Regions from separate parts of the Mesorhizobium sp. URHB0026 genome, predicted to be linked through region 1. Evidence: predicted binding sites of a transcription regulator. Region 1 holds the regulator's gene; each other region holds the start of a gene.
The links. The regulator PhoB, encoded in region 1, activates phosphate uptake and scavenging genes when phosphate is short. The targets are predictions, from matches to a motif close to TGTCATNNANCTGTCAT.
Positions count from the first base shown of each region.

Region 2: ACVWWD_RS01140 (acid phosphatase) is a predicted target of PhoB. The motif match lies at 3,802-3,818, and genes of this name have one in related genera.
Region 3: phnF (phosphonate metabolism transcriptional regulator PhnF) is a predicted target of PhoB. The motif match lies at 3,546-3,562, and genes of this name have one in related genera.
Region 4: olsB (l-ornithine N(alpha)-acyltransferase) is a predicted target of PhoB. The motif match lies at 3,461-3,477, and genes of this name have one in related genera.

Region 1 is NZ_JBSSCN010000001.1:1,026,378-1,032,048, reverse strand. Features, by position in the region: gene pstS (phosphate ABC transporter substrate-binding protein PstS) at 1-117, shown strand, start outside; gene pstC (phosphate ABC transporter permease subunit PstC) at 184-1,167, shown strand; gene pstA (phosphate ABC transporter permease PstA) at 1,171-2,022, shown strand; gene pstB (phosphate ABC transporter ATP-binding protein PstB) at 2,019-2,822, shown strand; gene phoU (phosphate signaling complex protein PhoU) at 2,848-3,555, shown strand; gene phoB (phosphate regulon transcriptional regulator PhoB) at 3,575-4,264, shown strand; gene ACVWWD_RS05155 (ROK family protein) at 4,267-5,502, opposite strand.
Region 2 is NZ_JBSSCN010000001.1:217,950-223,620, forward strand. Features, by position in the region: gene ACVWWD_RS01120 (MaoC family dehydratase) at 13-483, shown strand; gene ACVWWD_RS01125 (MaoC family dehydratase) at 480-938, shown strand; gene ACVWWD_RS01130 (adenine phosphoribosyltransferase) at 1,107-1,652, opposite strand; partial or broken gene ACVWWD_RS01135 (alpha-hydroxy acid oxidase) at 1,747-2,884, opposite strand; gene ACVWWD_RS01140 (acid phosphatase) at 3,062-3,757, opposite strand; gene ACVWWD_RS01145 (cytochrome c1) at 3,907-4,779, opposite strand; gene ACVWWD_RS01150 (cytochrome b) at 4,807-5,671, opposite strand, start outside.
Region 3 is NZ_JBSSCN010000001.1:722,040-727,710, forward strand. Features, by position in the region: gene ACVWWD_RS03650 (sugar ABC transporter ATP-binding protein) at 1-721, shown strand, start outside; gene ACVWWD_RS03655 (ABC transporter permease) at 718-1,683, shown strand; gene ACVWWD_RS03660 (zinc-binding alcohol dehydrogenase family protein) at 1,748-2,854, shown strand; gene phnF (phosphonate metabolism transcriptional regulator PhnF) at 2,772-3,521, opposite strand; gene phnG (phosphonate C-P lyase system protein PhnG) at 3,641-4,102, shown strand; gene phnH (phosphonate C-P lyase system protein PhnH) at 4,102-4,713, shown strand; gene ACVWWD_RS03680 (carbon-phosphorus lyase complex subunit PhnI) at 4,715-5,671, shown strand, end outside.
Region 4 is NZ_JBSSCN010000001.1:672,762-678,432, reverse strand. Features, by position in the region: gene ACVWWD_RS03445 (fatty acid desaturase) at 1-609, opposite strand, end outside; gene ACVWWD_RS03440 (hypothetical protein) at 698-898, opposite strand; gene grpE (nucleotide exchange factor GrpE) at 1,136-1,768, shown strand; gene ACVWWD_RS03430 (trimeric intracellular cation channel family protein) at 1,873-2,505, shown strand; gene olsB (l-ornithine N(alpha)-acyltransferase) at 2,522-3,397, opposite strand; gene ACVWWD_RS03420 (response regulator) at 3,638-5,671, opposite strand, start outside.

The sequences.
Region 1 (5,671 bases):
GAAACCGCCAAGGCGCTCGACTACGTGTCGATCCCCGACAGCGTCGTCGACCTGATCAAGGCTTCGTGGAAGGCCGACATCCAGGCCGACGGCAAGCCCGTCTACGCCGGCGAGTAACATCTCTCTGGAGGAGCGCCGCCCCGCGGCGCTCCTTTTCAATCAACACAAAGAGCCGAGCTTGACATGAGCGCTGCCCAGGAAGCCTTGCCAGCCGTTCGAGGTTCACGTGACGCCACCGTCAGACGGTTCGCGTTGACCGATTCGATCTTCCATGGGCTGACCCGCGCCGCCGCCATTCTCGTGTTGGTGCTGCTCGGCGGCGTCGCCATCTCATTGTTCGCCGGTTCCTGGCAGGCCCTGTCGACCTTCGGCTTCTCCTTTCTGACCACCGAGAGCTGGAACCCCGTCACCGAGAAATTCGGCGCCCTGGCGCCCATTTATGGCACCATCGTAACCTCGGCCATCGCCATCCTGATCGCCGTGCCGCTCGGCATCGGCATCGCCATTTTTCTCACCGAGCTTTGCCCGCGTCCGCTCCGGCGCCCGATCGGCATGGCGGTGGAACTGCTCGCCGGCATCCCTTCGATCATCTACGGCATCTGGGGCCTGTTCGTGTTGGCACCGTTCCTGCAGACGACAGTGCAACCATTCATCATCAGCGTGTTCCATGGCATTCCCGGCCTTAGCAGTCTGTTTGCCGGCCCGCCCTACGGCATCGGCCTGCTGACCTCGTCGCTGATCCTCGCCATCATGGTGCTGCCCTTCATCACCTCGATCACCAAGGACGTGTTCGACACGGTGCCGCCGGTGCTGAAGGAGTCCGCCTACGGCATTGGCTGCACGACCTGGGAAGTGACGCGCCGCGTCGTCATCCCCTACACCCGCATCGGCATCATGGGCGGCGTCATGCTCGGCCTCGGCCGCGCGCTTGGCGAAACCATGGCGGTAACCTTCGTCATCGGAAACGCGCATCGCATCTCTACCTCGCTGTTCGCGCCGGCAACGACAATCTCCGCGACCATCGCCAATGAATTCACCGAAGCCGTCGGCGATCTCTACACGTCGTCGCTGGTGGCGCTCGGCCTGATCCTGTTCGTCATCACCTTCCTCATCCTTGCCATCGCACGCTACATGCTGATGCGCATCGACGCCCGCACCGGAGCCTGACCGATGTCGACAGCCTCGTCGCTTCACAGCCGCCGCAAGACCAGAAACTCGGTGATGATGACGCTGTGCGTCGTCGCCGCGGGCATCGGGCTTGCCTGGCTGGCACTGATCCTCGGCGCACTGGTCTACAAAGGCGCCGCCGGGCTGTCCCTTGACGTCTTCACGCGGATGACGCCGCCCCCCGGCGATGCGGGCGGCCTGCTCAACGCCATCTATGGCAGCGTGGTGATGACCGTCATCGCCGTCATCGTCGGCACGCCGATCGGTGTCCTCGCCGGCACCTACATGGCCGAATATGGCCGTTTCTCCAAGCTCACCACCGTGGTGCGGTTCATCAACGACATCCTGCTGTCGGCGCCGTCGATCATCATCGGCCTTTTCGTCTACGAATTGATGGTGCGGCCGATGGGGCATTTCTCGGCCATCGCCGGCGCCGTCGCGCTGGCTATCCTGGTCATCCCCGTGGTCGTGCGCACCACCGAGGACATGCTCAACCTGGTGCCGAACGCCTTGCGCGAAGCCGGCACCGCGATCGGCGCGCCGCGCTGGGTGGTCATCAAGTCGGTCGCTTACCGCGCGGCACTGTCCGGCATCGTCACCGGCATATTGCTGTCGATCGCCCGCATCTCCGGCGAGACCGCGCCACTTCTTTTCACGGCGCTGAACAACCAGTTCTGGTCGAGCAACCTCAACGCGCCGATGGCCAGCCTGCCGGTCACCATCTTCCAGTTCGCTCTCAGCCCCTACGAAGAATGGCAGCAACTGGCCTGGACCGGCGCACTCATAATCACATTGACGGTTCTCGCGCTCAGCATCTTCGCGCGCAGCCTGACCGGACGCAGAGAGGACAAATGAGCCAGATGTTGTCTCCAGACATGACGATTGCCGCCGAGGCAGCCGCCAAGGCGAAGATCGAGGTCAAGAACCTCAATTTCTACTACGGCCAGTCGAAGGCGCTGAAGGACATCACCTTGTCGCTGCCCGAGCGCAGCGTGACTGCCTTCATCGGACCGTCGGGTTGCGGAAAGTCGACGCTGCTGCGCGTCTTCAACCGCATCTACGAGCTCTACCCCAAGCAGACCGCCGAGGGTCAGGTGCTGCTCGACGGCCAGAACGTTCTCGACCGCTCGCAGGACCTCAACCTGTTGCGCACCAAGATCGGCATGGTGTTCCAGAAGCCGACGCCGTTCCCGATGTCGATCTATGAGAACATCGCCTTCGGCGTCCGGCTCTATGAGAAGATCGGCAAGGCCGAAATGGACGGCCGTGTCGAGCAGGCGTTGAAACGCGCCGCGCTCTGGAACGAGGTCAAGGACAAGCTCAATGCCAGCGGCCTCAGCCTGTCCGGCGGCCAGCAGCAGCGGCTTTGCATCGCCCGCACGGTGGCGGTGAAGCCGGAGGTCATCCTGCTCGATGAGCCGGCGTCGGCGCTCGACCCATTGTCGACCGCGAAGATCGAGGAATTGATCGACGAGTTGCAAGCCGACTACACAATCGTCATCGTCACCCACAACATGCAGCAGGCCGCGCGCGTCTCGAAGCAGACGGCTTTCATGTATCTGGGCGAGCTGGTCGAATTCGACAAGACCGAGAAGATCTTCACGTCGCCTCGCGAGAAGCGCACGCAGGACTATATCACCGGCCGCTTCGGCTGATCTCACGCATACGAGGACCAGGATCATGGCCGAACACACAGTCGCAGCCTTCGACGAGGATCTCGGACAGATCAGCAGGCTGATCAGCGACATGGGCGATCTCGCCGGCATCATGGTCGGCGGCGCCACCAAGGCGCTGCTGAATTCCGACAACGCGCTGGCACAGCGCGTCGTCTCCGACGACGCCATTATGGACGCGCGCCAGCGCGAACTCGATGATCGCGCCATCACCCTGATCGCCAAGCGCCAGCCGATGGCCGACGATCTGCGTCATGTGGTCGGCTCGATCCGCATGGCGGGCGATCTCGAACGCATCGGCGACCTTGCCAAGAACATCGCCAAGCGCGTCGGCTCCGTCGGCCTCACCGCCACGCCGCGCGACCTGTCGCATTCCATAGACTCCATGGCGCAGCTGGTGCTGATCCAGGTGCAGGGCGTGGTCGAGGAATATGCGGCCGGCGATGCCGCCGCCCTCGCCAAGCTCAGGAATGACGACGAACGCATCGATGTCAAATACACTTCGGTCTTCCGCGAACTCCTGACCTACATGATGGAGGATCCCCGCAACATCACGGCTTGCACGCATCTTTTGTTCTGCGCCAAGAATCTCGAACGCATCGGCGACCATGTGACCAACATTGCCGAGAATGCGTATTATGTGCTGACCGGCACGCAACTGCCCGCCAACCGTCCGAAGCAGGACGAGACGGCGATGTCGGTGCCGGCGGCTTGACGGCAGGGATGATCAATCGATGATCGCGCCACGCATCATGGTGGTGGAGGACGAGGAGCCGCTGGGCGTGCTCCTCCGCTACAATCTGGAGTCCGAGGGTTACCAGGTCGAGGTGGTGACACGCGGCGACGAAGCCGAGATCCGCCTCCAGGAAAACGTGCCCGACCTCCTGGTGCTCGACTGGATGGTGCCGGCGGTTTCCGGCATCGAACTCTGTCGGCGCCTGCGTATGCGGCCCGAGACGGAGCGGTTGCCGATCATCATGCTGACGGCGCGCGGCGAGGAGAGCGACCGCGTGCGCGGCCTCTCGACCGGCGCCGACGACTATCTGGTCAAGCCGTTCTCGACGCCGGAATTCATGGCCCGGGTCAAGGCACTGCTGCGCCGCGCCAAGCCGGAAGTGTTGTCCAGCGTGCTCAAGGTCGGCGACATCGTGCTCGACCGCGAATCGCACCGGGTCTATCGCAAGAAGAGCGAGATCCGGCTCGGACCGACCGAGTTCCGCCTGCTCGAGTTCATGATGCGCCATCCCGGCCGCGTATTCTCGCGCAGCCAGTTGCTCGACAATGTCTGGGGCGAGACGATCTACATCGACGAGCGCACCGTGGATGTGCATGTCGGCCGCCTGCGCAAGGCGGTAAACAATGGCCGCATGCCCGATGTGATACGCACCATCCGTGGCGCAGGCTACGCGATCCGCGAGGATTGAGATCAGGCCACGTTCTTGCCGGATCTCACCTGCACGCCCGGCGCGAAGATCTCCTGGTCGACGAAGGTGAGCGCGCGCATGGCGCAGCCCTCGCGGATCAGCGGCAATTCGTTCGGCTCTGTATCGAAGGAAATCGACGTCGAATGCTGGCCGCCGGCGGTCTGGGCGATGGCCTCGCGCAAGGCCGGCTCGATCAGATCGAAGGCGGCGGCGCTGACGCCGACCATCGCAACGGGCGCCGGATCGATCAGCGCGAACAGGCTGCCAAGCCCATAGCCCAGCGCCTCCCCGGCCTTGCGATAGGCCTCGCGTTCCGGTCCGTCTCTTTCGCGCGCCGTGGCCGCCAATGCACGCATGTCGGCGTCGCTGACGTCGACCGGTTTGGCGTCCTCACCCATCTGTCCTGCATTGCGCCAGATGGCATAGTTGCCGGCATAGGCCTCGACGCAGCCGCGCCGCCCGCAGCGGCAGAGCGCGCCGCCCGGGCGATGGATCATGTGGCCGAACTCGCCGCCCGAGGAATGGGTGCCTGTGAACAGCTCGCCCTTCAGCACCAGGCCCATGCCGATGCCGTGCGAGAGCAGGATGGCGATGAAGTCGTCGCGGTAGCGCTCGGGGTCGCGCCAGCGCAGCGCCACCGCCATCATGTTGCAGTCGTTCTCCATGGTGGCGGGGATGCCGAATTCGGCTTCGAGTATATCGGCGAAGGCAATGTCCGTCTGGGGCGTGATCGGCGACCACAGCATGGCGCGCGCCTCGGTGTCGGTGATGCCCTGGATCGCCAGCGCGATGCGGGCGATGCTGGCGACGTCGAGGTCGGGATCCTCGAGGCGGCGCCGGACGATGGCCACGCATTCGCCGATCAGCGCCTCGCGCGACATGGTCAGCGTGTCCAGCCGGCGCTGCTCCTCCGATATCACCTGGCCGGCGTAGTCGATGACGGCGACGGAGAGGAAATTCAGCGACAGCACCACGGTCATGACCGCCGCGGCCTCGGGGTTGAGGCCAAGGCCAACCTGCGGCCGGCCGCGTTTCAGTGAGCCGGCCTCGTTCGGCTTGCCTTCGCTCAGGATACCTTCGCCGATCAGGTCGGCTGATATCGCCGATATAGTCGAGTGGCTGAGGGCGGTGGTGGCGGCGATCTCGGTGCGCGAGGGCTGGCCACCCCGGCGCACGGCTCCAATCACCATTGCTCGATTGCGCCGGCGCAGATCGTCGTGGCGGATTCCGACCGACATGATTTCCCTCCCCGTCGCCGCGGTTCTTGACGCCCCCCCGAACACCCTCCGGCAACAGGTCGAATACTGGCAGAAGCGGCTGGGGCTGTCATTTATTTATTGCGAGGCTCGAAAAAAGGCTTCCGGCACCTCAAAATCCGTCAGAATCGATGTTGACAGGGTTCCGGCG
Region 2 (5,671 bases), 810 kb from region 1:
GGATGCCAGACCATGACCGGCAAGACATGGGCCTATGAGGACTTCGTCGAGGGTGCCTCGTTCGATCTCGGCACCAAACAGGTGAGCGCGGCCGAAATCATCGAGTTCGCCAGCGAATTCGACGCCCAGCCGATGCACCTCGACGAGGCGGCCGGCAAGGCCAGCATCCTGGGCGGCTTGTCGGCCTCGGGCTGGCACACCTGCGCCATGTTCATGCGCATGCTGTGCGATGCCTTCCTGCTGGACTCCACCTGCCAGGGCGCACCAGGAGTCGATCAGGTCAAATGGAAGAAGCCGGTGCTCGCCGGTGATACGCTGCGGGGCAGTCTGGTGGTTGTGGCCAGGCGCTTGTCGAAATCGAAGCCGCAACTCGGCTTCGTGACCATGCGCAGCGAACTGGTCAACCAACGCGGCGAAAGCGTCTTCGAGCTCGAGAACTCAGTCATGTTCCTGACGCGCGATGTCGGGGGGAACTTCCCATGACACTGGATGAATTCTTCCGAATCGGCACCACGGTGACGCTGGGCTCGCACAGATTCGAGCCCGAGGCGATCAAAGCGTTCGCCCGCAAATACGACCCGCAGATCTTTCACATCGACGAAGAGGCCGCGAAGAAGAGCGTGCTCGGCGGCCTCTGCGCCTCCGGCTGGCATACCGCCGCCACCTGGATGAAGCTGAACCTGGAAACCCGCCTGGACGCCGAAGGCTGGGATGGCCCGGTGCCCGAATTCGGCCCCTCGCCCGGATTCAAAAACCTGAAGTGGCTGAAGCCCGTCTTTGCCGGGCAAACCATCACCTTCACGCGCACGGCGCTGTCCCATCGCCCCGTCGCGTCCCGCCCCGGCTGGCGGTTGCTGGCGCTGCTCTGCGAGGCCACCGATTCGACCGGCGGCAAGGTGCTGGAGTTCGAAAGCGCGGTGCTGGTGAAGGTGGAGTAGGTTTCTTCCTTCTCCCCGTTTACGGGGAGAAGGTGCCCGAAGGGCGGATGAGGGGCGGCGCCGGCGATGGTGTTCTCGCGTTGCCTCCCGGCCCTTCGCCATCGCTCCGGGCGTTCGAGCCCTTTGAAAGGTCCACTGGACCTTTCAATTTGCTTCGGCAAACCGGTCTCAAACCCCCTCGAACCCGATCAGCGTTCGCACCGGCACGCCGAGCGATTCGAGCTTGGCGCGCCCGCCCAAATCCGGCAGGTCGATGACGAAACAGGCGGCGAGAATGTCGGCGCCGATCTGGCGCAGCAGCTTGACCGCCGCTTCCGCCGTGCCGCCGGTGGCGATCAGATCGTCGACCAGGATCACCTTCTCGCCGGGCGCGACGCCGTCCTTGTGCATCTCCATCTCGTCCAGCCCGTATTCTAGGCTGTAGGCGACGCGCACGGTCTCATAAGGCAGCTTGCCCTTCTTGCGGATCGGCACGAATCCGGCCGAGAGCTGGTGGGCGACGGCGCCGCCCAGGATGAAGCCGCGCGCTTCGATGCCGGCGATCTTGTCGATCTTCTGCCCGGCATAGGGATGCACGAGCTCGTCGATGGCGCGTCGGAAAGCGCGCGCATTGCCGAGCAGCGTGGTGATGTCGCGAAACAGGATGCCGGGCTTGGGATAGTCCGGGATGGTACGGATCGATGCCAGCAGCGTGTCTTCGAGAGAGGATTTCATGGTTTGCGCTCCACGCTTGCGTCTGCTGTCTTGCCGCGAAGAGCCAGACCAACTGCCTTGTCGATGGCCGGACATCGGCCAGCTTCCCAGAAGACTATCTGAAACGGAGATTTTGGCGCGTCAATTGTTCTATCGAGGTGCAGCCCATCAGCTTCATGCCGCGTTCGATCTCGATGCGCATCTGTTCAAGCGCCCGTTCGACGCCCGCCTGTCCGGCCGCCGCCAGCGGGAACAGGTAGTAGCGCCCGACACCGACCGCCTTGGCGCCGAGCGACAGCGCCTTCAGCACATGCGTGCCACGCTGCACGCCGCCATCCATGACCACGTCGATCCGATCGCCGACGGCATCGACGATCTCGGCAAGCTGGTCGAAGGCCGCCCGCGAGCCATCCAGTTGGCGCCCGCCATGGTTCGACAGGATGATGCCCTTGCAGCCGATCTCGACGGCGCGTTTGGCATCTTCCACCGACATGATGCCCTTGAGGCAGAACGGCCCCGGCCACAGCTTGACCATCTCGGCGACGTCGTCCCATGTCATCGACGGATCGAGCATCTCGGTGAAGTAGCGGCTGATCGACATGGTGCCGCCACCCATGTCGACATGCTCGTCGAGCTGCGGCAGCTTGAACCCCTCATGGGTAAAGTAGTTGATCGCCCAGGCCGGCTTGAGTGCGAACTGCATCATCCCGGCAAGGTTGAGCTTGAAGGGGATGGCAAAGCCGGTGCGCTTGTCACGCTCGCGGTTGCCGCCCGTGATGCTGTCGACGGTCAGCATCAACACCTCGACGCCGATATCCCTGGCGCGTTGCATCATCGAGACCGCGATCGCGATGGAAATAGAACTGGTAGACTTGAGGGCTGCTGCTGATTGCCCGCGCCTCCTCGAGGCTGACGGTGCCGAGCGAGGAGACGCCGAACATGGTGCCATATTTGGCCGCCGCCTTGGCGACGGCCCGCTCGCCCTGATGGTGAAACAGTCGCTGCAAGGCGGTCGGCGAGCAATAGAACGGCATCGCCAGCTTCTGGCCCATCACCGTCACCGACATGTCGACCTCGCTCACGCCCCGCAGGACGTTCGGGACCAGGTCGCAACGCTCGAAGGCTTCCGTGTTGCGGCGATAGGTGACTTCATCGTCCGCCGCGCCGTCGATATAATTGAAGATCGGCCCCGGCAGGCGGCGCTGCGCCATGCGGCGGAAATCGGAAAAGTTATGACAGTCCTGCAGCCGCACCATAGAATTCCAAACACTGTATCGGGACGGGCCTCGCCGCCGTTCAGGCGTCGAATATCAATCCGGTGCCCCCATGCCAACGGGCTAATTGCGGCTCGCGCGCCGAGCGGAGGCAGTCCGCATGAAAAAGGGGCGCATCGAGCGCCCCTTCCGTTCCAGCCGATTTCCCGCGGAAGGCTACATGCCGAGATCGGAACGAAGCTCCGCCCTGGCCACGTCGTATTCGGCCTTGAAGTCATCCCGGTTGAGCAGGACGGCGGCGATGACGCTGCCGGAAATCTTGCCCATCTCGACGTCGGACGGATAGTGTATACCGCCGACGATGCGGTTGTGGCCGAACTCGGCCGCGCGCGCCATGATCTCAGCACGCCTTTCCGGAACCATGTCGGACAGGATGATGCCCATCATCGTGCCGACGGTCGCATGGCCGGACGGCCAGGAACCGGAGCTCGACAGCTTGACCACCGGCTTGACGAGATCGCTGAGCTGGTGCGGACGCGGGCGCTTCCAGACATCCTTGGCCGGATCGACGACGGCGCCTTCGGTCTCCACCACGCGATCGAAGAAGGCGCTGAATTTCGGCAGCTTGTCCTTGTTGAAATTCGGTCCCATGACATCGGCGAAACGCCAGACGTTTTCCTCGGCGTCGGCGATGGCGCGGGCTTCCATCTCGGGCGTGCGCGTGACCTGCATGGTCAGCACCTCGCCAAGCTCGGCCTTGGTCTCAGCCGAATCATTGGCTGGCGGCGGCGGCAGGATCATCGTCAGGTCGACATCCTTGTTCGTGATGAATGGTTTTGCGTCTTCGGCACGGGCCGTGGAACCAACGACGAGCAGCAACAGGCCTGCCGCAAGCGATGCGTATCTTTTCATGGGCGTGATCCTTTGATGAGAGCGCCGCAGGATCGCGATGTGTGGTGACGGCCATGTGACACCGCCGCGACATGGAGGGCGCAATCCACTCAAAAAGCAGAAAGGGCACCTCGCGGCGCCCTTTTGCGAATTCCAGAATGCGGCATCGCTCAGTGCGCGACGGCTTCCCACACCTTGCGCTTGGTCAGGTAGACTAGGGCGCCGAACAGAAGCAGGAACACCAGCACGCGGAAGCCCATCTTCTTGCGGTCTTCCATGTGCGGCTCGGCAGCCCATGTCAGGAAGGCAGCCACGTCGCGGGAATACTGGTCGATGGTCTGCGGCGAACCGTCGTCATAGGTGACCTGGCCGTCGGAGAGCGGCTTGGGCATCTTCAGCGACACGCCGGACATGAAGTACGGGTTGTAGTGCGTGCCTTCGGGGATGACCATGCCGGCGGGCGGCGTCTGGTCGTAGCCGGTCAAGAGCGAATGGATGTAGTCGGGACCACCCGCATCATACTGGGTGAAGATATCGAAAACGAACTGCGGGAAGCCGCGCTCGACGCCGCGCGCCTTGGCCAGCAACGACATATCCGGCGGCGCCGCACCACCATTGGAGGCAGCGGCGGCTTCCTCATTGGCGAATGGTGCCGGGAAATGGTCGGACGGCTTGCCGGGACGGTCGAACATGTCGCCGGCATCGTTGGGGCCGTCATGGATCGTGTATTCGGCTGACAGCGTCTTGATCTGCGCGTCGCTGTAGCCGAGGTCCGAAAGCGTGCGGAACGCCACCAGGTTCATCGAATGGCAGGCCGAGCAGACTTCCTTGTAGACCTTCAGCCCGCGCTGCAGCTGCGCCTTGTCATAGGTGCCGAACGGGCCGGTGAAGCTCCAGCTCATTTCCTTCGGCTCGTTGATCGGGAAATGCGTCGGCGCCGCCGCGTTGTGCGCCTCTTCGGCCGCGAACGCCCAGGTGCCTGCAACTCCGGTGCAGGCGGCCACGAGGCCGATCAGCGCAAGCGAGGTGAGAATCTTTTTCATGCCAAATCCCCTTAGATTCTCTACCGCTCAGCCCTTGGTCTCAGGTGCTGCCGTGGCGCCCGCCGGATGCCCGCTGCCACCCTTGTTCATTTCGAGCACCGCCTCGGTGATCGAGTTCGGCAGCCTGCGGGGTGTCTCGATCAAGCCGAGCACCGGCAGCGCGATCAGGAAGAAGGCGAAGTAGAACAGCGTCGCCATCTGCGCCATGAACACATAGCTGCCTTCCGCCGGCTGCGAGCCCAGCCAGCCCAGCAGGATGGCATCGGCCACGAACAGCCAGAAAAACAGCTTGTACCAGGGCCGGTAGACCGCCGAGCGCACCTTGGAGGTGTCGAGCCACGGCACCAGGAACAGCATGACGATGGCGCCGAACATGCACAGCACGCCGCCGAGCTTGGAATTGATCGGCCCGATGTTGAAGGTGATGGCGCGCAGGATCGCGTAGAACGGCAGGAAGTACCATTCCGGGACGATATGGGCCGGCGTCTTAAGCGGGTTGGCGACCGTGTAGTTGTCCGGATGGCCGAGATAGTTCGGCAGGTAGAAGACGAAGTAGGCGAAGACGAACAGGAATACGATCATGCCGAACGCGTCCTTGATGGTCGCGTAGGGCGTGAAGGCCACGGTATCTGTCTTCGACTTGACCTCGATGCCGGTAGGGTTCGACTGGCCGACGACGTGCAGCGCCCAGACATGCAGCACGACGACGCCTGCAATCATGAACGGCAGCAGGTAATGCAGCGCGAAGAAGCGGTTCAGCGTCGGATTGTCGACGGCGAAGCCGCCGAGCAGGAGCTGCTGGATCCAGTCGCCAACCAGCGGAATGGCGCTGAAGAAGCCGGTGATGACAGTGGCGCCCCAGAAGCTCATCTGCCCCCATGGCAGCACATAG
Region 3 (5,671 bases), 300 kb from region 1:
GTCCGGCAAAGGCTTCGAGAACATCTCGATGACGGTGCGTGCCGGTGAGATCGTCGGCCTCTATGGACTGATCGGCGCCGGCCGCAGCGAGTTCGTCACCTCTCTCTATGGACGTCACAAGAAGTCGGCCGGCCAGATCCTGTGGGAAGGCAAGGACGTCCAGATCAACTCCGAGCACGACGCCATCAAGCTCGGCATGGCGCTGGCGCCGGAAAGCCGTCGCGACCAGGGCCTCTGCCTCAATTTGCCGGTCGGCCTCAACCTCAATTTGCCGATCTACAAGCGCATCTCCAGCAATCTGTTGATCTCGAACGCGAAAGAAAAGGCCGAGGCCGACCGTCAGATCGCCGGCCTCAGGATCAAGACGCCGACGCGCGGGGCGCTGGCGTCGAGCCTTTCGGGCGGCAACCAGCAGAAGATCGTCATCGGCAAATGGCTGGCGCATGGCGCCAAGCTGTTCATCTTCGACGAGCCGACGGTCGGCGTCGATGTCGGCACCAAGGCGGAGATCTATCGCCTGTTCGGGGAACTGTTGTCGAAGGGCGCCGGCATCGTCCTGATATCGTCCTATTTGCCGGAGGTCTACGAACTGGCCGACACGCTGCACGTGTTCCGGCGCGGCAAGCTGGTGGCCACGCACGGGTTCCACACCGCCAGTCACGAGGACATTCTCACGCAGGCGCTCGCCGAGAAACAAGAAAAACTGGGAGGACAGACATGAGCATCGAGGCGATCCCCGCCGAAAAACCGAAGCGCAACTACAACGTCCTGTTCGGGCTGACGCTGCTGGCGCTGCTGGTGCTGCTCTGGATCGTCCTGTCCCTGGCGACGCCAAGCTTCGCCTCGGGCAACAACATCGCCAATCTTCTGCGGCAGGGTTCGATGATCGCCATCATGGCGGTCGGCCAGACCTTCGTCATCATCACCGGCGGCATCGATCTGTCGGTCGGCGCGGTGGTCGGCTTCGCCACCGTCGTCGTCGCCCTGCTGATCAATGCCGGCGTTCCGATCGCGGTCGCCATCCTGATCACCTTGCTCGTCGGTGTCGCCATCGGCCTTTTCCATGGCTTCGGCATCGTCAAGATGGGCTTGCCGCCCTTCATCATCACGCTGGCGACGCTGACCTCGCTGCGCGGGATCGGCCTTTTGATGACCAACGGCAACTCGATCAACATCAACAGCGACAGCTTTACCGCCTTCTCGCGCAATTCCTTTGTCGGCATCCCCAATTTGTTCTGGATGGTGATCCTGGTGGGTGTGCCCGCCTATGTCTTCCTGCATCACAGCCGTTGGGGCCGCTATCTCTTTTCGGTCGGATCCAACGCCGAGGCCTCGCGCCTGTCCGGCGTCAATGTCCAGCGCACCATCTACATGGCTTATACGCTTTCCGGCCTGTGCGCGGCCTTCGTCGGCGTGCTGCTCGCCGCCCGCATCGGCATCGGCAACCCGACCCAGGCCGAGGGCTGGGAGTTGCAGGCGATCGCCTCTTCGGTCATCGGCGGCACCTCGCTGTTCGGCGCGGTCGGCTCCGTGCACGGGCCGCTGCTTGGCGCCTTCATCCTGGCCACCATCAACAACGGCGCCAACCTGCTCAACGTCAACTCGTTCTGGCAGCGCATCATCACCGGCGCGCTGATCATCATCATCGTCTACTTCGACGGACTGCGCCGCCGCGGCAAATGACGCATTCCAATCGATCGCCGGCCTGGCGCGGGCCGGCGATTTCTTGAACAGACTGGATCAAAGCATGAAAGCCGTCGTCTGCCGCTCGCCCGGCGACCTTGTTGTCGAAGACCACCCGGCTCCCGGCGCGCCGCCTCCCGGCTGGGCTCTGGTGGCGGTCAGCCATGTCGGCATCTGCGGCACCGACTACCATATCTTCGAGGGTAAGCACCCTTTCCTCGCCTATCCCCGCATCATGGGCCATGAAGTCTCCGGCACAGTGATCGAGCGCGGCGAAGGCGTCGACCTCGCCCTTGGCGAACCGGTCATCATCAACCCCTATCTTTCCTGCGGCAAATGCATCGCCTGCCGGCATGGCAAGCCCAATTGCTGTGTCAGGATCGAAGTGCTCGGCGTGCACCGCGACGGCGCCATGTGCGAACAGATCCTGGTGCCGGCTGAGAATCTCTATCCCACCAACGGCCTGTCGCTCGCCGACGCCGCCGCCGTAGAATTCCTGGCCATCGGCGCGCATGCCGTCCGGCGCGCCCGGGCCGAGCCTGGCGCCCGCACTCTGGTCATCGGAGCCGGGCCGATCGGGCTCGGCACCGCCATCTTCGCCCGCATTGCCGGGTTGGATGTGACACTTCTCGATATGAGCACCGAAAGACTGGTCTTCGCGGCGAGTGAACTCGGCTTTTCGATTCTCGACGGCTCGCAAGCACCCGTGTCCGATCTGGTGCGTGATGCGACCGGCAGCGAAGGCTTCGACGTGGTCTTCGACGCCACCGGCAACACGCGATCGGTGCAATCGGCCTTCGCCCACGTCGCGCATGGCGGAGCGCTGGTACTGGTCAGCGTCGTCAAGGACGACATTGCCTTTTCCGATCCCGAGTTCCACAAGCGAGAAATGACATTGATCGGCAGCCGCAATGCGTTGCGCGCCGACTTCGACCATGTCGCGGCCTCGATCCGCAATGGTGCCGTGCCGTTGTCCAAGCTTGTCACCCACCGCACCACGCTGGCCGATACGCCAGGCGATCTCGCACGCTGGGCCCACGAAAAGTCGGGCCTGATCAAGGCCGTGATCGAGATCGGACAGCCAGGCGTCACAGCGCCGACAGCTTCAACTCCACTCGCTCGGCCGGAAAACGCGACTCCGAAAACTGGATTGGCTGGCCGTCGGGCGTGACGTTGACCGCCACCGTGACCAGGACGATGGCGCCCGGCTGCAGGTCGAGATCGGCGAGATCGGCGGCGTCGGCATGGCGCGCCGAGAGCACGGTCGATTGCCTGAGATAATCGTCGATACCGAAACGTGCGAGCGAGGCGGTGATAGAACCGGTTTGCGCCATCGCCTTGTCGATCCCGACAAAGCGTCTGGCATCGAACCATCCAGCGGCGCGCGACACCGGCCGTCCGTCAGCCTCGCCGCGTGTCTCCAACCGGATCACCTCAGCACCCCTGGCAAGGCCAAGGCCTTCGGCCACGCGCTGGCTGGCGTGCTCGACCGACGAAGCGAGCAGCACGATGTGCCGTTCCGACGTCTGCCCCTGCAGGCCAGTTGAAAAGCGTGTCCGCGCGCCAATCGGATAGGACAGCCGCTTGCGCGACAGGACGAAGGTGCCGCGTCCCTGCTCGGCCCGCAGCACGCCCTCCTGCACGAGGGCCGATATGGCGCTGCGCACGGTGTGACGGTTGACGCCGTAGCGCTCGGCCAGCGCGACTTCGGGCGGCAGCGCGGCATTTTCGGCGAAATCGCCGGCAGCGATCGATTGCAGGATCCTGTCGGCGATCTGGCGCCACAGTGAGACGCCGCTGCGTCGCTCGATGCTGTCGGCTTGCTGTCGTTCGCTCATGGATTGCCCCCGCTTTCCGTCAGATGTCATCCACCCGTCATGGACTCGCGCTAGGTATTAGGTATAATTTGTATAGTTGTCTATATCAATAGACAAATTTAATGAAGAGGAAATTGGCGATGCGAGGACAGGAAGCCCGCGACCAGGCCGAGCGCAAGGCCGCCATGGCGACGTTGGCGCAATCGAGCGGCGAAGACATCGTCCGGCTCTGGAACGAGTCCGGCCTGCCTTCGCAAGCCGAACTTCTGCGCGGTCCCGAGACGGGCCTGGTCACGCTGCGTGGCCGCATCGGCGGCGGCGGCGCGCCCTTCAATGTCGGCGAGGCGACCGTCACGCGTGCCACTGTCCGGCTGCCATCCGGGCAGGTCGGCCATTGCTACGCGCTTGGCCGCGACAAGCAGAAGGCGAAGCTGGGAGCAATAGCCGACGCGCTCTGGCAGGACCCTGCCCGCCGCACCGAGGTCGAGACCAGGCTCATTACGCCTTTACGCTCGGCTCTCACCGCTGCCCACGAAAAATGCCGCGCCGAGACGGCGGCAACGAAGGTGGATTTCTTCACCATGGTTCGCGGAGAAGATTGATGGATATCGCTGCGCAATCGATCGAGGGCGGTTTCGCCGATCCGGTCTTCAACGCTCAGACTGTGTTTCGGGCCGTCATGGATGCCATGGCGCGGCCGGGCAGCTTCCAGCCCTTGCCGGCCCTGGCCCGCCCACCGGCTCCGCTCTCGGCGACATCGGGCGCCGTGGCACTGGCGCTATGCGACAACGACACGCCGCTCTGGCTCGACCCTGCCCTCCATGCCTCCGCCGCGATCGGGTCCTGGCTTGGTTTCCATACGGGCGCGCCGCTGGCCAACACGCCGCCCGACGCGCATTTCGCGTTTGTTGCCACGCCGGCCGAGATGATGGCGCTCGACGGTTTTTCGCAGGGCACGCAGGATTATCCCGACCGATCGACGACGCTGATCCTGCAGGTCGGCGATCTCACTTCAGGGACCCCGCTGTTGCTGGAAGGCCCGGGTATCGAAACCAGCGCCACGATCGCGCCGGCACGGATGCCGCGCCATTTCGTCGAGCAGTGGAAGCAGAATATCAGGCGCTTTCCGCGCGGCGTCGACATCGTCCTCGCCACATCTGACGGCATAGCCTGCCTGCCGCGCACCACGCGCATCAAGACGATGGAGGCGTGATATGTATGTCGCGGTAAAAGGTGGCGAAGCCGCCATTGCCAACGCCCACAGCCTGCTTGCCGACCGCCGGCGCGGCGACCGCTCGGTGCCCGCACTTCGCCTCGACCAGATCGTCGAACAGCTGGCGCTCGGCGTCGACAGGGTGATGAGCGAAGGCTCACTCTATGACAGGGAATTGGCCGCGCTGGCCATCGTTCAGGCGCGCGGCGACATGATCGAGGCGATTTTCCTGGTGCGCGCCTACCGCACCACGCTGCCGCGCTTCGGCTATTCCAGACCGATCGACACCGGCACCATGCTGGTCGAGCGGCGTGTGTCGGCGACCTACAAGGACCTGCCCGGTGGCCAGTTGCTTGGTCCGACCTTCGACTACACGCACCGCCTGCTCGACCCCGAGCTCGCCGCCGGTGCCGATGTCGCCGAGCCCTTGCGGCGCGAGACGAAAGCGCAGGCGATGCCGCGTGTCTCGGCGATCCTCGCCCGTGAAGGCCTGATCGAACCGGATGGCCAGATGCCTGGGGATCATGTGCCCGGCGACATCACCCGCGAGCCGCTGGAATTCCCGATGACGCGTGACATCCGCCTGCAGGCGCTGTCGCGCGGCGACGAGGGTTTTCTGCTGGCGCTCGGCTATTCCACCCAGCGCGGCTATGCCCGCAATCATCCCTTTGTCGGCGAAATCCGCATCGGCGAGGTCGAGCTGGAACTCGACGTTCCCGAACTGCCCTTCGCCGTCCCGCTCGGCACGGTGCGCGTCACCGAATGCCAGATGGTCAACCAGTTCAAGGGCTCGGCCAAGGCGCCGCCGCAATTCACCCGCGGCTACGGCCTCGTCTTCGGCCAGAGCGAACGCAAGGCGATGGCCATGGCGCTCTGCGACCGCGCCCTGCGCGCCTCCGAGCTCGGCGAGGACATTATCGCCGCCGCCCAGGACGAGGAGTTCGTCATCTCGCACTCC
Region 4 (5,671 bases), 350 kb from region 1:
GGCCGCGGCAACCGCGATGCCAAGATTGGTGGTCATCGACGACACCCAGGGCGTCAGGCCGCCGCGCATCATGCCGACGGGCAACCTTTGCGAAAAGATGAACAGCCAGATCGGCCCCAGGCCGAACATCACCAGGGGATGGCGGTAGAGGCGATAAGCCAGGCGACCCCGCCAGGACATCCGCCGGTATTCGGCGACGGTCAGCGTCCTGATATCGCCCATGCCGCGTTCGTCGAGGTTGCCGGCGCTGGCATGATGGGTGGCATGGGCACGCCGCCAGCAGTCGTAGGGCGTCAGCGTCAGGATGCCCAGCGCGCGGCCGATCCAGTCATCGGCAATGCGATTGGCAAAGAAGGAGCCATGGCCGCAATCGTGCTGGATCATGAAAATCCGCACCAGGAAACAGGCCGCGGGCAGGATCAGGACCAGTCCCCACCAATGACCATAGGCATAGGCAGCGGAAGACAGAGCCCACAGCGTGGCGAAAGGAATCAGGGTGATGGCCAGTTCGAGTGTGCTACGCCGCCTGTCAGGCTTCTTGTAGCGCGCCAGGATCTTTAGCCAGGCGCGCTTGCTGTTGGCAGCTGCCTCGGGGGAAATCATGTTCATCAGGAAGCATAGGCGGGGTGTGCCGCCACCGCAAGCCAGGGATCACGCAAAGTTACTGTGCGTAATTGTCGCGTAAGGCCCGGGTGACTTACTGCCGTGGCCATCCGGCGTCGCCATCCTCGACCCGGTCGAGATGCTCGAGCAATTGCTCAAATCGGTCCGGGATGTCAGGTTCGATGCGGAAGGCCGGCAAGGTGCGCAGAAAGCGCGTCACTGCCTCGGCGCCAAACTGGCGCCGAACCTCCGCAGCGAGCCTTTCTCCTTTTTCAAGCTTGTTGCGGGTCATCATTTCAAAAATCCTGCGTCGGCTCCGAAACTCCCCCAGCAGCGGAATGGTTCCCGCATCACCGCTTCGTGGCAAGCAAAGCCGGCAAGTAGGGTAAAATTTGAATTAAAATCGAAGCGTCCCACCGTGCTTTCCTGATCCGGTCGCAGGCTCTTGCCGTCGCTTTCCCCTTGATTTTTGGCCTGCGAACCTCGATATCGGGCACAAAATCCATGCCATTCGAGATGACGGGAAACGGCGATGAGCGACCAGGCAAAAGACGAACGCACGCCCAATGAAGCCGAGGCGGCCGAGGCCAATGCCGAGCGCACGGAAGGCAGCATCGATGGCGACTACGAAGCGCTTGTGCGGCTGCTGAAGGAAAATGAAGAGCTGAAGGACCGCGCGCTGCGGGTCGCGGCCGAGATGGAAAACCTGCGCCGCCGCACCGCGCGCGACGTGCATGACGCGCGCACTTATGCGGTGGCGAATTTCGCCCGCGACATGCTGTCGGTGTCGGACAATCTGCGCCGCGCCCTGGATGCCATTCCCGCCGAGGCCAAGGCATCGGGGGATGCCGGCTTCAAGGCGCTGATCGAAGGCGTCGACCTGACCGAGCGCGCCATGCTGTCGGCGCTGGAACGGCATGGGGTCAAGAAACTTGCTCCCGAGGGCGAGAAGTTCGATCCCAATTTCCACCAGGCAATGTTCGAAGTGCCCAATCCCGATGTCCCGGCCAACACCGTGGTCCAGGTCGTGCAGCCGGGCTATTCGATCGGCGAGCGGGTGCTTCGCCCGGCCATGGTCGGCGTCGCCAAGGGCGGTCCGAAAATTGCCGCCGACGCGCCGGTCGAACCAGGGCCGGTCAATGAGCAGGCCGAGAAAGATGCGTGATTAGTGGGGTGGCGAATAGAGAGTAGTGAGTAGCAAGGACCGGCACGAGTAGGCGCCTGCTTCGCCAATTGCCATTCACTACCGACTACTTCACTACTCGCTCCATGAACCCGATCGCCCTCCTCGACTATGCCGGCGTTGCCGTCTTCGCGGCGACGGGGGCGTTGGCGGCGTCGCGCAAACAGCTCGACATTATCGGCTTCCTGTTCCTGGCCAGCGTCACCGGCATCGGCGGCGGCACGCTTCGTGACGTCATCCTCAATCTGCCGGTTTTCTGGGTCGCCAACTCGAGCTACGTGCTGATCTGCGCGGCGGTCGCGGTGCTGGTGTTCTTTGCCGCGCACCGTGTCGAATCCCGCTGGAAATGGCTGCTCTGGCTCGACGCCATCGGATTGGCCGCTTTTTCGGTGATGGGTGCGGCCAAGGGTCTGGCCATTACGGGTTCGCCGGTCGTCTCCGTCATCACCGGCGTGCTCACCGCCACGTCAGGCGGCATCCTGCGCGATCTGCTGGCCGGCGAGCCCTCGGTGCTGCTGAGGCCGGAAATCTATGTTACGGCCGCTCTGGCAGGCGCCGCCATCTTCACGGCTGGCGACGTCACAGGATTGCCGCCGATCGTTTCAGAGCTGGCCGGCTTCGCCGCGGCGTTGGCCGTTCGCGGCGGCGCGCTCCGTTTCGGCTGGACCTTTCCAGCCTACAAGAGCCGGCCCGGCCGGCGGCCGGAAGACATTCCATGAAAAGAAGCTATTCGCGTCACGCGGCGAAGCGCTGCGCTTCCCCGCCATAGTAGTTGACGTAGCGGGCACCGATCTCCTTGACCGGCATCACGACGAAAATGTCGACCGTGGAGAATTCGCGGTCGATGACGCAACCATCGCCGATGCGAGCGCCGACCCGCAGATAGCCCTTGACCAGAGGCGGCATCGCCGCGATCGCGGCCTTGGTGTTGACCGCCTCGATCGGCATCAGATCCATGGAGCAATAGCGCCCGGACACAGCGCGCACGTCCCAGGCCGAGTTGGTGCGGCAGTGATGGGCAAGATAGGTGAGCGCCTCCGCATGCGCGGCCGGCACGGTGCCATGGAACGAGGCGCAGCCGGTCATCACCCCGATCTCGTAGTGATTGATGTAGGCCCAGATGCCTTGCCATAGCGCTTCGATGGTGCGCTTCGAACGGTATTCCGGCAAGACGCAGGAACGGCCGAGTTCAAGGAACCGCTGGCTGGGATGGCGGGCGATGAGCTTGGTCAGCTCGAATTCGCCTTCGGAATAGAAGCCCCCGGCGGTTGCCGCGATTTCTTGCCGCAGCAAGCGATAGGTACCGACGATGCGGCGGTGCTCAGGGCCGGACAGCGTGGTGTCGAGGACGAGCAGATGGTCGCAGAGCGGGTCGAAGCGGTCGGCGTCGCGGCGGTCCTGCGCCTGGAACAAATCCTTCCTGGCGCCAAGCTCGTCATAGAATACACGGTAACGCACTTCCTGCGCGGCCGCGATCTCGGCCTCGTTGCGGGCGAGCCGCACTTCGAGATTGCCGATACGGCCGAGCGCCGCACCCTTTATGACGGAATCGACATTACGTCCGGCGAGCAAGGCGCTGCTGGCGTTCGGCCGAGTGTCACATTCCGGCATAACTGTATGCACGAGTGATTCTCCTTCGAGCCATCCCTCTTGGCACGGGGATACGGTGTAGGTGCAACAGGATTGTGACAGTACCGTGATACGGCGTTGCGGGCAATACTTCGTCGGCTGGCGAAAACGGTCAACCGGCTACGTTGCGTCACAGGACCCCACGGCGCGTCGCGTTCGCGGGCGCCGAGAATGGGCTGCTTTTCGGCGGCATTGACCAGCCACGCACCCGGAAAAGCAGGCTCAGGCGGCGACCTGGCCCTCGACGGCGCTGACCAGTGCATCGGGGTCGAGCGGCTTGGTGACGAAGCCGCTGGCACCGTGGGCGAGCACCGCATGGCGGGTTTTTTCCTGGCTGTCGGCCGACAGCACCATAATCGGCACCGGCGGCACGGAGGCCTCCTCTTCATGGCGGCGGATCGCGGCAATGGCGTCCAGTCCGTCCATGACCGGCATGTGGAGATCCATCAGCACCACGTCGAAGCGGTGCTTGTTGCCGGCACCGGTGACCGCCTCGACGGCGGCCTTGCCGTTGCCGACCACCTTGACGCGATGCCCGGCCTTCAACAGCGTCGCGCGGGCCAACATGGCATTGATGTCGTTGTCCTCGGCGATCAGCACGGACAGGCCGTGCTGGCGTTCGCCTGAGGCACGAAGCGCCGGCGCGCGGCGTTTTTCCGGCTGCGGCTGGGCCCGGACCGGTGCGTGGCTGCTCAAAAGGACACGCAAAAGTGTTCCTCCGCGCACCGGCCGGGCAAGGAAAGTCGCGTAGCCGCTGGCACGAAACTCGCCCAGCATGCCGCGGTCGGTGGGTGCGATCAGCGTGACGGCTTCGCAATCAGAAAACCCATGCTGGCGAAGCCGCTTGAGCAGCCTTCCGTCACTCTCTTCCATGGCCGCGTCGACCAGAAGCACGTCGCAGCCGTCGGCGAAGGATGCGGCCTGAGCCACGGTGGTCGCGATGCCGGCCGCGCCGCCATTGGAGCGGATGGTGCGGGCGATGGCGTCGGCCTCGACGGTGTTCTTGGACACGATCACGGCGCGTCGCCCGGCAAGCGCGTTCAACCGGCCCTGCGGTGGCTCGGTGGCTGACGTGGCGGGAATCTCGAAGACGAATTCCGATCCCTCGCCAAGCCGGCTGGAAACCGAAATCGTGCCGCCCATTGCGGCCACCAAGCGCTTGGAGATGGCAAGTCCCAGTCCAGCACCGCCATGCGTGCGCGTCGAGGTGCCGTCGGCCTGTTCGAACTCCTCGAAGATGCGCTCCATGTCCTCGTCGCGCAGGCCGGGACCCGTATCGGCGATGGTGAAGCAGATGCGGTCGCTGGTCTCGGTTCGGGCGCGCGCGACGCTGACCAGCACGCCGCCACTGTCGGTGAACTTGATGGCGTTGCCGATGAGGTTGAGCAGCACCTGCCGGACCCGGCCCGGATCGGCGGTGATCAATTGCGGCACATCCGGTTCGACATGGCAGCCGAGGCCGATATTCTTGGCGAAGGCCCGCGCGGCCATCAATTCGATGATGTTGTCGGCGATCTCGCGCACCGACATGGGCTGCGGTTCGGGATCGAAGCGTCCGGCCTCGATCTTGGAATAATCGAGCAGGTCCTCGATCAGGGCAAGCAAGGCGCTGGCCGAGGTCGAGATGGCGCCGACATAGGTCTGCTGCTCCGGCGAAAGGCTGGTGTCGGCAAGCAGCCTGGCCATGCCCATGATGCCGTTCATCGGCGTGCGGATCTCATGGCTGACGGTGGCGAGGAAGCGCGACTTGGCCTGGCTGGCGAACTCGGCCCGCTCGCGCGCGGTGATCATGGACGACTCAGCGCGCTTGCGTGCTGTGATGTCGCGGGCGATGGCGCGATGCGAGACGGCACCGCTGTCCTTTTCGCGCACCGACAGCTCGATCCAGGAGAACCAGCGCGGGCCCGTCGGCGTGCGGATGGCAACGTCGGTGGAACTCAGGCATTCATGATCTGAGAAAGCCGCATCGGGAACGATGCCGACCTCGATCCCGAATTCGGCCAACGTCTTGCCGGCAAGATCGCGCGGATCGGTTTCGACGATGTCGGCGAACACCTTGTTGGCGTAGACGATGTAACCGTCGCGGTCGCGATGGATGACGAGATCGCCGAGCGCGTCGATGAGACCGCGAAAGCGCTCCTCGCTTTCCTGCATCTCCCACATGCGGTCGGCCAGCGTCTCGATCTCGGCGCGGTTGCGGGCGGTGGTTTCGTCGAGCAGGACCGCGGTGCGGCGTACGCTGCGTCTGGCGCGCAG